Nitratireductor mangrovi: one gene and its partner. The protein of the gene in region 1 interacts with the protein of each later gene in a pairwise test. Links are inferred from orthologs where the notes say so. Each region holds a gene or a part of one and is shown on either strand. Other genes may lie near its edges.

Evidence for each region. The genes of interacting proteins can lie anywhere in the genome.
Region 2: the proteins of FQ775_RS18720 (region 1) and def interact in binary tests that used the Escherichia coli proteins (3 or more experiments, as listed by UniProt). The link is inferred for Nitratireductor mangrovi from one-to-one orthologs.

The regions. Positions count from the first base shown.
Region 1 is NZ_CP042301.2:3,815,721-3,822,271, forward strand. The notes cover bases 721-3,686. They hold FQ775_RS18720 (aspartate-semialdehyde dehydrogenase), read right to left. Parts: upstream 2,738-3,686; coding sequence 1,703-2,737; downstream 721-1,702. Other genes in these bases: FQ775_RS18715 (M24 family metallopeptidase), read left to right, coding at 721-1,667; FQ775_RS24130 (hypothetical protein), read right to left, coding at 2,839-2,964; FQ775_RS18725 (DUF6152 family protein), read left to right, coding at 3,110-3,499; FQ775_RS18730 (DUF6644 family protein), read left to right, coding at 3,512-3,686. Outside these bases: rpsP (30S ribosomal protein S16), read left to right, coding at 1-315; more of FQ775_RS18715, read left to right, coding at 480-720; more of FQ775_RS18730, read left to right, coding at 3,687-3,979; FQ775_RS18735 (carboxyl transferase domain-containing protein), read left to right, coding at 4,055-5,896; FQ775_RS18740 (DUF805 domain-containing protein), read left to right, coding at 5,973-6,551.
Region 2 is NZ_CP042301.2:4,647,185-4,654,450, forward strand. Bases 1,888-4,885 are described here. They hold def (peptide deformylase), read left to right. Parts: upstream 1,888-3,120; coding sequence 3,121-3,651; downstream 3,652-4,885. Other genes in these bases: FQ775_RS22840 (DNA recombination protein RmuC), read right to left, coding at 1,888-3,018; fmt (methionyl-tRNA formyltransferase), read left to right, coding at 3,741-4,676; FQ775_RS22855 (GNAT family N-acetyltransferase), read left to right, coding at 4,673-4,885. Also shown: FQ775_RS22830 (lytic murein transglycosylase), read right to left, coding at 1-1,014; recombination mediator RecR, read right to left, coding at 1,062-1,667; more of FQ775_RS22840, read right to left, coding at 1,774-1,887; more of FQ775_RS22855, read left to right, coding at 4,886-5,176; tRNA pseudouridine(38-40) synthase TruA, read left to right, coding at 5,182-5,931; FQ775_RS22865 (Lrp/AsnC family transcriptional regulator), read right to left, coding at 5,936-6,496; FQ775_RS22870 (MFS transporter), read left to right, coding at 6,545-7,266. UniProt on the Escherichia coli protein: Removes the formyl group from the N-terminal Met of newly synthesized proteins. Requires at least a dipeptide for an efficient rate of reaction. N-terminal L-methionine is a prerequisite for activity but the enzyme has broad specificity at other positions.

The DNA of each region.
Region 1 (6,551 bases):
GACGGCGACCGCGTGAAGCTCAACGAGGAGCGCATCAAGCACTGGCTCGACAACGGCGCCCAGCCGACCGACCGCGTGCTGCGTTTCCTCGACGCCGCCGGCCTCGCCAAGCGTCCCGCCCGCAACAACCCGCAAAAGGCCGAGCCGGGCAAGAAGGCGCAGGAGCGCCTGGCCCTGATCAAGCAGGCCGAGGAAGAACTGGCCGCCAAGCTGGCCGAGGAAAAGGCCGCGGTCGAGGAGGCTGCCGCTGCGCCGGCCGAGGAAGCGCCTGCCGAAGAGCCGGCAGCGGAAAACAAGGAAGAGACGACGTCCTGATCGTTTCGGACGTTTCCGGGCATCTCGAACGGCGGGCATGGGCCCGCCGTTCGCATTTTGCGCCGTCCGGCTGAAGAATCCTCTGGACCCGCGCCGCATCGTTGAGGCAATCTGGTAGGACCAGATTGCCGGCACATGCGCCGGCCTTCCCGAGGGAGGAATTCATGAACGTCCAGCCGGCCGCCGCGACGGGCGCCGTCACGCCATTCGATCAGGCGCGCCTTGATGCTCTGATGGAGGAAGCGGGCATCGACGTCTTGCTCGCGACATCGAAGCACAACGTCCAGTACCTGCTCGGCGGCTATCGCTACATCTTCTTCCACGCCATGGAGGCGATTGGCCACAGCCGCTACCTGCCGGTTGTCGTCTACCAAAAGGGCCGCCCCGGCAACGCCGCCTATGTCGGCAACCGCATGGAGGGCATGGAGCAGCAGGTCAACCCGTTCTGGACGCCGAAGGTGCGCACGACCTGCTGGGGAACGGTCGACGCGGCGGCGGAAGCGATCGATCACGTTAAGGCGCTGGGCCAGGCCGGCGCCCGCATCGGCATCGAGCCGCCCTTCCTGCCGTCCGATGCCGCCGATGCATTGCGTTCTGGCCTCGAGGGCGCGCGTTTCGTCGACGCCACCTCGGTTCTGGAGCGCCTTCGTGCGATCAAGACCCCGGCCGAGCTCGACAGGCTGCGCAAGGCGTCGGAGCTCATCACCGATTCCATGCAGGCGGTTTTTGCCGGCCACGGCGAGGGGGCCAGCAAGGCCGAACTGGTCGACGCGCTGCGCCGCGAGGAGACCGAACGTGGCCTGCAGTTCGAATATTGCCTGATCACCGTCGGCGCGAGCCACAATCGCGCCGTCTCACCGCAAACCTGGCGAAAGGGTGAAGTGCTCTCCCTCGATTCCGGCGGCAACTATCACGGCTATATCGGTGACCTGTGTCGCATGGGCGTGCTCGGCGAGCCCGATTCCGAACTTCGCGACCTGCTCGAAGAGGTCGAGACGGTGCAGCAGGCGGCGTTCTCGAAGATTCGCGCCGGCGCCACTGGCGCCGACATGATCGCGCACGCCGACGGCGTTCTGAAATCCCTGCCCAACGCCGCCTGCAACGACTTCTTCGCTCATGGCATGGGGCTTATCAGCCACGAGGCGCCGTTCCTGATGACCAACCATCCGGTGGCCTATGAAGGCGTGGACGCCGACAGGCCGCTTGAAGCCAACATGGTGATCTCGGTCGAGACGACCATGCTGCACCCGTCGCGCGGCTTCATCAAGCTGGAGGACACGGTGGCCGTGACCGAAGACGGTTTCGAACTGATCGGCGATCGCGGCCGCGGCTGGAACCGCGGCCGGGACTGACCTTCTGGGAAAGGACCCGCCATCCGGAGGCCTGATCAGGCCGCCTGCTTCTTGGGCGTGATCAGTCCGCGCGCGATCAGGAGTTCCGCGATCTGCACCGCGTTGAGAGCCGCGCCCTTGCGCAGATTGTCGGCAACGACCCACATGCTGAGGCCGTTTTCGATCGTCACATCCTCGCGGATGCGTGAAATGTAGGTCGCGTCCTCGCCCGCCGATTCCAGCGGGGTGACGTAGCCGCCATCCTCGTGCTTGTCGACGACCAGGCAGCCCGGCGCCTCGCGCAGGATCTCGCGCGCCTCTTCGGCCGTGATCGGCCTTTCGAACTCGACATTCACCGCCTCGGAATGGCCGATGAAGACCGGCACGCGCACGCAGGTTGCGGTCAGCTTGATCTTGGGATCGACCATCTTCTTGATCTCGGCCACCATCTTCCACTCTTCCTTGGTGGAGCCGTCCTCCATGAAGACGTCGCAGTGCGGGATGACGTTGAAGGCGATGCGCTTGGTAAACTTCTTCGCCTCGACCGGGTCGGCCACAAAGACCGCGCGCGTCTGCTCGAAAAGTTCGTCCATGCCTTCCTTGCCGGCGCCGGACACCGACTGGTAGGTGGCGACGACGACGCGCTTGATCCCGGCCGCATCATGTAGCGGCTTCAGCGCCACCACGAGCTGGGCGGTCGAGCAATTGGGGTTGGCGATGATGTTCTTCTTCGTAAAGCCGTCGACCGCATTGGGATTCACTTCCGGCACGATCAGCGGCACCTCGGCGTCGTAGCGCCATGCCGAGGAATTGTCGATGACGACGCAGCCCTGCCTGCCGATGCGCGGCGAAAACTCCTTCGACACGTTGCCGCCAGCCGACATCAGGCAGATGTCGGTATCGGAGAAGTCGTAATTGTCGAGCGCCTTCACCTTCAGCGTCCGGTCGCCATAGGAAACCTCGGTACCCACCGAGCGCCGCGACGCCAGCGGCACGATCTCGTCGGCCGGAAAGCCGCGCTCCTCGAGAATGTTGAGCATTTCGCGGCCGACATTCCCGGTAGCGCCGGCGACTGCAATCTTGAAACCCATTTCGATTGTCTCCTGTGCCTCCCCGTCCTTTTCAGGAACCCGCCGGCCACCGCGGGCGCTTCCCCGGCCAGACCCGGGGAGGGCGGAAAGGCCGAGAAAGGTCAGACCGTCGTCGCGGTCGTTTTGGCCCGGGTTTTCGAGGTGAAGCACAGAGCGCGCAAGGAGATGACGCCGGTGGCGACACCGGCCTCAGACATCTGTCGGGCTGCCGAAACAGGGCTGCTCATGACGTGCTCCGCAAAACGCATCGCTTCTACCCGTTCTGCCCGCAGAGTCAATCGCACGTGCGGCGGCGATCACCCTCAATTCATTTGACGGTAGGCGGTGGCGGCCTAGGTTCCACGCGGGCGGAACCTGAAAGGAGACAAGCACATGCGTTCCATCTCCCGCAGGCTGATCATCGCGGCTGGCGCTGCTGGCGCTTTCGCCCTGGCTGCCGGCTATCCGGCGCTCGCCCATCATGGCTGGTCGTGGACCGAGGACGGCTTCTTCCAGCTCGAAGGCGTCATTGCCGGCGTCTATGTCGGCAATCCGCACGCCACGCTTGATGTCGATGTCGAAGGCGAGATCTGGCGGGTCGAACTGGCGCCGCCGTCGCGCACCATCGCGGCCGGCTTCACCGAGGATGTCGCCAGGGCGGGCGACGAGGTGACCGCGATCGGCAACCGCTCGCTCGACTCCAACGAGAGGCGCATGAAGGCGGTCCGCATCATCGTCAACGGCCAGACCTACGACGTCTACCCGAACCGCGCGCCGTCCTGAGCTGACGCCCCCTTGGATCTCCTGATCTGGATCGAGGGATTGCCGCCGGTGGCCGCGCTCAAGCGGTCTTTCGTCGCTTATCCGCTGGTCAACGCAACGCACATCCTGTCGATAGGCGTCCTGATCACCACCGTGGCGCTGATGGACCTGCGCCTGCTCGGTTTCCTGCGCGAATTCGACACGAAGGATTTCGTGCGCCGGCTGCACGGTTTCGCACTCGCCGGCTTTGCAGGCGCGGCGGCGACCGGCCTTGCCATGTTCACCATCCGCGCCAGCGAATATGTGGCCAACCCCGCCTTTCTGCTCAAGCTGGTCGTGATCCTCGCCGCCGGGCTGAACATGCTGCTGCTCCGACGGCAGCTCGCCTCGTCCCGGTCGGCGTACAGCAACCCCGGCGCGACCGTCCGCGCACAGGCCGCACTGTCGCTCATGCTCTGGCTCGGCGTCCTGATTTGCGGCCGGTTCATCGGCTTTCTCTGATCAGGCGGTCCAAAAACCGTTCAAACGTGCACGATCCCGGCTAAGGTGGCGTGGCAAGACAGACGGGAGGGACGCATGACCGGCGACAGGCAGGACATGATCGACATCAAGTCGGAAACGTCGGCCGTGGTGACCTCCATCCTCGTTGCTGCCGGCGACCGCGTCGGTAACGGGCAACTGCTCGCCACCACCGAACTCATGAAGATGCGGCAGGAGTTCCATGCGCCGGCTGGCGGCCTGATAGACGCTGTCAACGCGCGCGAAGGTGACATCCTCGAGCCGGGCACCATACTCGTTCGCCTGCGGCGGACCGAGGAGAACACGGACAGTCAGGGCGGGACGGCTTCGGCTGAAATCTCAACACCGCGCCTGCTCGAGGACATCGTCGACAAGCACGCGGCCCTGGAAGATAGCGCCCGGTCCGAGGCTGTCGCGCGCCGACAGGCCAAGGGCATGCGCACCGCCCGCGCCAATCTCGCCGATCTGGTCGACCCCGGCAGCTTCGTTGAATATGGCGCACTCGCAGTGGCGGCGCAGCGGCGCAAGTTCGCGATCGAGACGCTGCGCGAAAAATCGCCCGCCGACGGCATCATCACAGGCATCGGCACGGTCAATGCGGGGCTCTTCGGCGAGGTGGCCTCTGCATGCGCCGTCATGGCGGTCGACTACACCGTCATGGCCGGCACACAGGGCTACTTCCACCACAAGAAGATCGATCGCCTGCTCGGCGTCCTGCGTGACGACCCGATCCCGCTGGTGGTCTTCGCAGAAGGCGGTGGAGGCCGGCCCAACGATGTCGATCTTTCCGACATCAGCTTTTCCGGCCTCGACGTGCCGAGTTTCTACCGTTTCGCCCAGCTTTCGGGTCGCGCACCACGGGTCGCGATCGTTGCCGGCCGCTGCTTTGCCGGCAACGCCGCCTTCGCCGGTTGCGCCGATCTCGTCATCATGACCCGCGACGCCAATCTCGGCATGGGCGGCCCGGCCATGATCGAAGGCGGCGGCCTGGGTCGTTTCGAGCCCGAATCGATCGGGGCGGCAGAAGCGCAATGGAAGAACGGCGTCGCCGATCTTCTGGTCGAGGACGAGGCGGCAGCCGTCGCGGTGGCCAAGAAATATCTCGGCTACTTCCAGGGCCAACTGGCCGAGTGGACGACGTCCGACCAAGACCATCTGCGCGTCGCCGTGCCGGAGGACCGCCAACTCGCCTACGACATCCGCAAGGTGATCGAAACGCTCGCCGACAGCGGTTCGGTGCTCGAAATGCGCGCCGGCTTCGGCCCCGGCATGGTGACGGCGCTGATCCGCATTGCCGGCAAGCCGCTCGGGCTGATCGCCAACAACCCGCTGCATCTCGGCGGGGCGATCGACCCCGAGGCCTGCGACAAGGCCGCCCGCTTCCTGCAGCTTTGCGACGCATTCGGTCTGCCGATGCTGTCACTGTGCGACACACCCGGCTTCATGGTCGGACCAGAGATCGAGGCCCAGGCCCAGGTCCGCCACACCGGCCGGCTCTTCCTCGCCGGCGCGAATTTCCGCGGCGCTTTTTGCACGGTCATCCTGCGCAAGGGCTACGGCCTCGGCGCGCAGGCAATGGCCGGCGGCAGCTTCCATCGCTCGCGCTTCACGGTCTCATGGCCGACAGGCGAAGTCGGCGCCATGGGACTTGAGGGTGCGGTGCGGTTGGGCGCCCGCACCGAACTGGCCGCAATCGAAGATGAAGACAAGCGCAAGGCGCTCTTCGACAAGCTGGTCGCCCGTGCCTATGAACGCGGCAAGGCGGCCAACGCCGCGAGCCTGGTCGAATTCGACGCGGTCATCGATCCCGCGGAGACCCGCCGCTGGGTACTCCGCGCCCTTTCTTCGCCAGGAAGGGCTGGTTCCGGGCCGGCTCCGCGCTTCATCGATGCCTGGTAACCGCGACCCGCGACGTTGACATCCCGCCTGCGGGGCGGAAACTGGCGCCCGACATTGGCGACCATGGGCAGCAGGCATGCGTGGGGAAGTGCTCTATTTCGACGCCGAACGCGGCATCGGCTTCATCAACGGCGATGACGGCAACCGCTATCACTTCGCCAGCGCCGACCTTGCGACGCCCTCCCGCCCCGTCAAGGGCGTCGCCGTCGAATTCACCACCGAGGGCAACCGCGCGCACGAGGTGATCGTGACCGGGGGCGCGGGGGCGCCGGCCGCGCCGGCACATGTCGCCGCGCCGATCGATGGCGAGGTCGCAGCCGATGCACCCCAACAAGGCCGGCGCTCGCTGTTCGGTCACTTCCTTGCCTGCGTGACCGGCAACTATCTGCGCTTTTCCGGCCGCGCGCCGCGCCGCGAGTATTGGGGTTTTGCCCTGTTCATGTTCCTGTTTCTGGTCGTCGCCATCTTCGGCGGGCTGATCGTCGACGCCATGGTCGGCAATCTCGACAGCGACGAACCCGTTCTCACCATCGGCCTGACGAGCGTCCTGCTTTTGGCGCTCATCCTGCCGTCGCTTTCAGTGACGATCCGCCGGCTGCACGATATCGGCCTGTCGGGATGGTTCATCCTGCTCGGCTTCATCCCGACCGTCGGC
Region 2 (7,266 bases), 830 kb from region 1 along the record:
CCCGACGAACAGCGCGTAGACGTCGCTCTCGTTGTATTCCTTGAGAACGTAGAAGTTCGGCGTCACGATGAAAGCCGGGCCGTGGCGCCCCGCCGGCATCATCAGATATCCGACCCCGCGCGCCTCGTGATCGGGAAACGGTCGCCCGCCGACGCGCTCGATGCCCATTGCCGCCCAATCCGAAATGTTTCGGCCCCGGTCCGGTCCTTCTAGCGCGCAGGAAACGCCGTCCGGCACCGTCACCTCGAAGCCCCAGTCGCGACCGGTCACCCAGCCGTGGTTGCGCAGGTAGCTGGCGATCGAGGCCAGCGTATCGGCCTCCGAACTCCAGATGTCGATGCGCCCGTCGCCGTCGCCATCGGCGGCATGTTTCAGATAGGAACTCGGCAGGAATTGCGGCTGTCCGAGCGCGCCGGCCCAAGACGATTTCATCGCCCTCGGTGAAATCCTGCCGCGCTCGGCCATCACCAGGGCGGATAGCACCTCGACGCGGAACATGTCCTTGCGTGTCGACAGGAACGCCTTGGTGCCCAGCACCTCGAAGGCGTCGTGCGGGATCTTGGCGCGGCCGAACGCCGATTCGCGCCCCCAGATGGCGAGGATGATGCCGGCGGGCACGCCGTAGCGCTTTTCGATCGCAGCCAATGTCTGGCGATGCTTGCCGGCGCGCGACCGTCCGCCGGCCGTCACGCCGCGGACCGTGTTTTCGGCGAAATAGACCGCCGGTGAGCGGAACTCGGCCTGATGCTGCGCCTTCGGTGTGGTCGGCTTCTGGCCGGGCAGGACGAGGTCGGGCAGCTTCAGATTAGGCGAAACGCCGTCGAAGGCCGCATCGAAGGTCTGTCGCGACACGCCGTTCGTCTTGGCAGCCGGCCACAGATCGCTTTCGAGCCAGGCGCGGAACTGCTGGCCGATCGAGGCGGCGAGGGAAGGGGCCGCAAGCGAGACAACGAAGACCAGCACGAGCGCCAAGAGTGCCGGCAGGCGGGAAAATGGTGTCTGAGAACGCATCATGACAGTCTGGCCGATCCGCTCGAAGCCAGTCAAATCCGGGACCATCCTCAAAACGCTGTCCGCGATTTCAGTGCCGCCGACAGCGTGCCCTCGTCGAGATAGTCGAGTTCGCCGCCGACCGGAACGCCGTGGGCGAGTCGGGTCACGCGCACTTCGAGCCCCGAGAGCTGGTCGGTGATGTAATGCGCGGTGGTCTGGCCTTCGACGGTGGCGTTGACGGCCAGGATCAGTTCGCTCACACCGCCCCCGGCGACCCTGTCGATCAGCGCCTTGATGTTGAGCTCGTCGGGGCCGATGCCGTCGAGCGGCGACAGCGTGCCGCCCAGAACGTGATAGCGCGCATTCATGGCCCCGGCGCGTTCCAGCGCCCAGAGATCGGCAACGTCCTCGACCACGATGATGGTGGCGCCGTCGCGGCGCGGGTCGGTGCAGACCGTGCAGGGATCGCAGGTGTCGACGTTGCCGCAGTTCGAGCAGATGCGCACCGCGTCGACCGCTTCTGCCATCGCCGCCGCGAGCGGCGAGAGCAGCTGTTCCTTCTTCTTGATCAGTTGCAGCGCCGCCCGTCGCGCCGAGCGCGGCCCGAGGCCCGGCACCTTGGCAAGCAGCTGGATCAGGCGTTCGATCTCTGGGCCGGCGATTCGTTTCGACATGGCGAATGTCTAAGGCCAATCGGTCGCGGATTGAAGCGGCGACCGCATCCGTTCTGGCCAAAAGCGACACCGGCGCCGCGCGTCGGACTGGCGGCCGGTGTCACGGTCAGTCGTCGCCCTCGACGACCCGCAGCCTTAGCGACCCGGACTTGGTTTCCGCGACCTGGCTGACCCCGCGACTTTCTCCTTCGCCCTCGACGGTGCCCAATTCCAGCGCCTCGATCTTCTGGCCGCGCTTGGTGACCTTTTCCGTCGAGGTCAGGATCATGTCGATATCGCGGTTCGCCTGCGAGAAATGCGCCTGCAATTTGCGCACCCGGTCGTCGAGCCGGCCGACATCCTCCATCAGCCGCACCACCTCGCCCTGAATGAGGTGCGCTTGCTCGCGCATGCGGGCATCCTTGAGCACCGCCTGGATTACCTGGATCGACAGCATCAGGAGCGACGGCGACACGATGACGATGCGGGCGCGATGGGCGCGCTGCACAAGCGCCTCGAAATTCTCGTGGATCTCGGCGAAGATCGATTCCGACGGCACGAACATGAACGCCGTGTCCTGCGTCTCGCCCTGAATGAAATAGCGGTCAGCGATGGCCTTGATATGCACGTCGATGTCGCGCCGGAAGGCCTGTGTCGCCTGCTTCTCGGCATCGGGACTTTCGGCGTCGGCGGCGGCGCGGATGGCGTTCCACGATTCCAGTGGAAACTTGGCGTCGATCACCAGCGACGGCGCATCGTTCGGCATCCTGACCAGGCAGTCGGGACGGTTGCCGTTGGAAAGCGTGGCCTGGAACTCGTAGGCGCTCGACGGCAATCCGTCGGCGATGATCGCTTCCATGCGCGACTGGCCGAAGGCACCGCGGGTCTGCTTGTTGGCGAGAATCTGCTGCAGTTGCACCACCTGGCCGGCAAGCGACTGGATGTTGCCTTGTGCCGTGTCGATGACCGCGAGCCGCTCCTGCAGCTTCGAGAGGCTTTCGTGGGTGGCTCGGGCCTGCTCGCTCATCGACTGGCCCAGACGCCCGGTCATGGAGTCGAGCCGGTCCGAAATCGCCTTGTTGAGCTCGCCCTGACGCGCCCCGAAGACGTCGGCAATGGTCGCCATGCGGCCCTGCATCTCGGACTGCGCACGGGTGATCTCGGCCATGCGCGCTTCCGCCGCGCGGGCATGTTCAGCGGCTTCGGCCGCAGCCAGGGTGCGGGCTCGCGCACTGCGCCACAAGGCAATCGCCAGTCCTGCCAGAAGCAGGACGAGAACAGCCGCGCCGCCTACAAGCGCATGGCCGACAGTGATCGTCGAGTTGCCCAGCTGGGCGAGCGGGGCCGAAAAGATTGGCAGAAGCTGATCCATCACTCGACCCTAGCCGATTCGGTACCGGGTCAGAAGATCAAAACAGGAACAGGATGAATCGCGACAGTTGACGCCCTACAAGCCACCGACTACCTGAATGCCATGTCGCTCAAGCCGCTCATCCTTTTGCCCGACCCCGTCCTGCGCCAGGTCTCCAAGCCCGTGGAGCGCGTCGACGGGGGTGTGAGGAAGCTTGCCGACGACATGCTGGAGACCATGTATGACGCGCCGGGCATCGGACTTGCCGCGATCCAGGTCGGTGAACCGTTGCGCATGCTTGTGATCGATGTCTCCAAGGAGGAAGAGCCGCGCGAGCCGCGCATCTTCATCAACCCCGAGATCGTTGCCTCCGCCGATGAGCGCTCGACCTATGAGGAGGGCTGCCTCTCGATTCCCGACTATTACGCCGAGGTCGAGAGGCCGGCTGCGGTGACGGTCGACTACGTCGACATCGACGGCGAGAGAAGGCAGATCGAGGCCGAGGGCCTGCTCGCGACCTGCCTGCAGCACGAGATCGATCATCTGAACGGCGTGCTCTTCATCGACTACCTGTCGCGGCTGAAGCGCGACATGGTGGTGAAGAGGTTTCGCAAGCTGGCCCGCGAGCGCCCGTCCGGCCGTATGGTCGGATAGAAACTTGACGTCAGGCTCCTAAAGCCGTTTGAAGCGTGCGGCGCGCCGATTGTGCGGGCGCCATCTCTGGATAGGCCGGACGGGTACGCATGACTTTTCGCCTCATTTTCATGGGGACGCCGGACTTTTCCGTGCCGACGCTCAGGGCTGTCGCGGCTGCCGGGCATGAGATCGCGGCCGTCTATACCCAGCCGCCGCGCGCTGCCGGGCGGCGCGGGCTCGAATTGACGAAGTCGCCGGTGCATCGCGCCGCCGAGGAATTGGGCGTTGAAGTCCGTACCCCGGACACGTTGCGCGACAAGGACGAACAGCGGGCATTTGTCGATCTGGGCGCGGATGTCGCCGTCGTCGTCGCTTACGGCCAGATTCTGCCGCGCGCCATCCTCGACGGTACGCGGCTCGGCTGCTTCAATGGCCACGCCTCGGCCCTGCCGCGCTGGCGCGGCGCCGCGCCGATCCAGCGCGCGATCATGGCCGGCGCCAGCGAAACCGCGATGATGGTGATGAAGATGGAGGCCGGTCTCGACACCGGACCAGTGGCATTGCAACGGCGTGTGCCGATCGGTCCCGACATGACTGCTGGCGAACTGCATGATGTACTCGCAGCCGAGGGAGCCGAATTGATGGTGGCGGGGCTGGCGCAACTCGAAGCAGGCACGCTGACGCTAACGCCGCAGCCGGAGGAAGGCGTGACTTATGCGCGCAAGATCGACAAGACCGAGACCCGCATCGACTGGGCGCGTCCCGCCACCGAGGTGCACAACCATATTCGCGGGTTGTCGCCGTTGCCGGGCGCCTGGTGCGAAATGCCGATCGGCGGCAAGCATGAGCGCGTAAAGGTTCTCCGCTCGACGCTTGCGCAAGGGCACGGACTATCTGGTCAGGTACTCGATGCCGGCCTCAGGGTAGCCTGCGGCGAGGGTGCGGTGCGCCTGGTCGAACTGCAACGCGCCGGCGGCAAGCCGATGCCCGCGGAGGCGTTCCTGCGCGGCGTCGATGTCGGTGAGGGGGGCGAAATAACGTGAGCAAGATCACCGTCAGCCAGGCAGCCGATGCCGATCGCACCGCGATCTTCGCGCTCGAGCAGGCCGCGTTCGGTCGCCGCGACGAGGCCGAACTGGTCGAACGGATCGTCTGGGATGGTGACCGGGTCCTCGAACTGGTGGCCGAGCGGGACGGCGCGATCCTCGGACATGTTCTGTTTTCGCGACTTCACGTCGAAACGGAGAGAGCCCGGTTCGCCGCGGTCGCCCTGGCACCGATTGCCGTCTATCCGGATTTCCAGGGTGGCGGCATCGGTTCGGCGCTGATCGAGGAAGGGCACCGGCTGCTGCGCGAGGCAGGCGAGACACTCAGCGTGGTGCTTGGTGAACCCGGATACTACGGCCGCTTCGGCTACACGCATGAGCGCGCACGCGGTTTCGATAGCGACTATCAATGCGAAGCGCTGCAGGCGGTTGCATGGGACGACGAGGCGCCGCCGACGGGTCGGCTCGTCTATCCGCGCGCCTTCGCCGGCACCTGAGGCCTATGCCGCGCTACCGCATCGATATCGAATATGATGGCGCCGCCTATGCTGGCTGGCAGCGCCAGGCCGACCAGCCTTCCGTGCAGGGTGCGATCGAAAAGGCGATTGCCGGCTTCTGCGCTGAGGAGGTCAGCCTCCGCGGTGCCGGGCGAACCGACGCCGGCGTGCACGCCCTGGGCCAGGTCGCGCATTTCGACCTCGGCAAGGACTGGCCTGCCGATACGGTGCGCGACGCGACCAACGCGCACCTCGCCATGGCCGGCGAGACCGTGTCCATCCTTTCAGCCATGAGCGTGCCGGACGATTTCGACGCCCGCTTTTCGGCCATTGCGCGACATTACCGCTATCTGATCGTGAACCGCCGGGCGCCTCTGGCGCTTGATCGGGGCAAGGCGTGGCAGATCGCCAGGGCGCTCGACGCGGCGGCGATGCACGACGCCGGGCAACGCCTTGTTGGTCGCCACGACTTCACGACTTTCCGCTCGATCCACTGCCAGGCAAAAAGCCCGGAAAAGACACTCGACCGGCTCGACGTGACCCGTGATGGCGAGCGCATCGAGATCCGCGCCTCGGCGCGCTCCTTCCTGCACAATCAGGTGCGCTCCATGGTCGGCACGCTGAAACGGGTGGGCGAGGGTGCCTGGACGGCCGACGATGTAGAGGCGGCGCTCGAAGCGCGCGACCGCAAGGCGTGCGGTCCGGTGGCTCCACCCGGCGGGCTATGTCTCATGCAGGTCGATTACAGATACTGACCATTCACGGTGTCGCAGGCTCCTCCGGCACACCCCGGCCGAGTGCCGCGCGCGGTTTGGGCCAGTGTTCGGTCCGACCTGGCTGTACCGGCCGTTCCAGGTAGGTCGAAAGCACCACGTAGCTGCGTGTCCGCAACACGCCCGGCGTATCGTAGAGCCGCGCCAGAAGCCCTTCGAGCGCGTGCGGTCCTGCCGTCCGCACCTTCAAGAGCATGCAGGCGTCGCCGGCGACCGAATGGATTTCCTCGACTTCGGGATGCTGCGAAATGGCGATCAGTTCCGGCGTCTTGCCCCAGCCATGCGTATCGACATGAACGAAGGCCAGGAGCGGCTTGTCGACGGCCTCCGCGTCGATCTGCGCGGCGGTGTTGCGTATGGCGCCGGAACGGCGCAGGCGCTTGACACGCTCATGCACGGCAGGTGGCGAAAGTGCCACCCGGTCGCCGAGTTCCGAATAGCTGAGCGTCGCGTCCTCCACCAGCAGGCCTAAGATTTTTCGGTCGGTGGCATCGAGAGTCCGCCCCGCCTCCGGCTTTTGCCGAATGCCATCTGTTTTTACGTTCATTCTGCAAATTCCAGTTGTTGCTGAAGATTGTTCGGTCATGATGCCCTCATGTCGAAGATAGATCAAGCTTTCCTCCCTGCTGGTTCGGCGCCGCAAGCCATTCCCCGGAAGGCCTTCCTGTTGACCGCTTGCGTCGCCGTGGTTGGCAGCAACTCGCTGGCGCTCGGGCCGATCGCACCGGAGGTCGCAAGGGGATTTGGTGTTTCGGTCCCCGCCGTGATGACCGCGTCGGCGGGTTTCGGATTGGCGACAGCGGCGAGCGCGCTGTTCCTTCCGCGGCACATCGATCGCATCGGTTCGCATCGTGTGCTGCGCCATGCCCTCGCACTGCTCGCGTTGGCGCTTCTGCTGAGCGCTGCCGCGCCAACGGTCATGATGCTGGTCGTCGCGCAACTGCTCGCGGGCATTGCCGCCGGCGTAGCCCTGCCGGCCATCTACGCCACCGCCGCAGCGATCGCGCCGCGCGGCCGCGAAAGCGAAACCATTGGCGTGGTACTGACCGGCTGGACCCTGAGCATGGTCGCCGGCGTGTCGCTGTCGGCCGTCATCGCAGATGCTGTCCACTGGCGTGCCGTCTTCGCGGCGGTCGCGTTCCTGGCGCTGGCAGCCTTCGCGGCAATGGCGTTGTCGAGGAACGACGACGCGGGCTCGGGCACGGTGGCACCGCCGCCACTTCAGGCGCTGGCGATTCCGGGTGTCGCGCCGCTGCTGGTTGCGTGCTGCGCCTTCATGGCTGCCTTTTACGGGATCTACGGCTATCTCGGCGACCA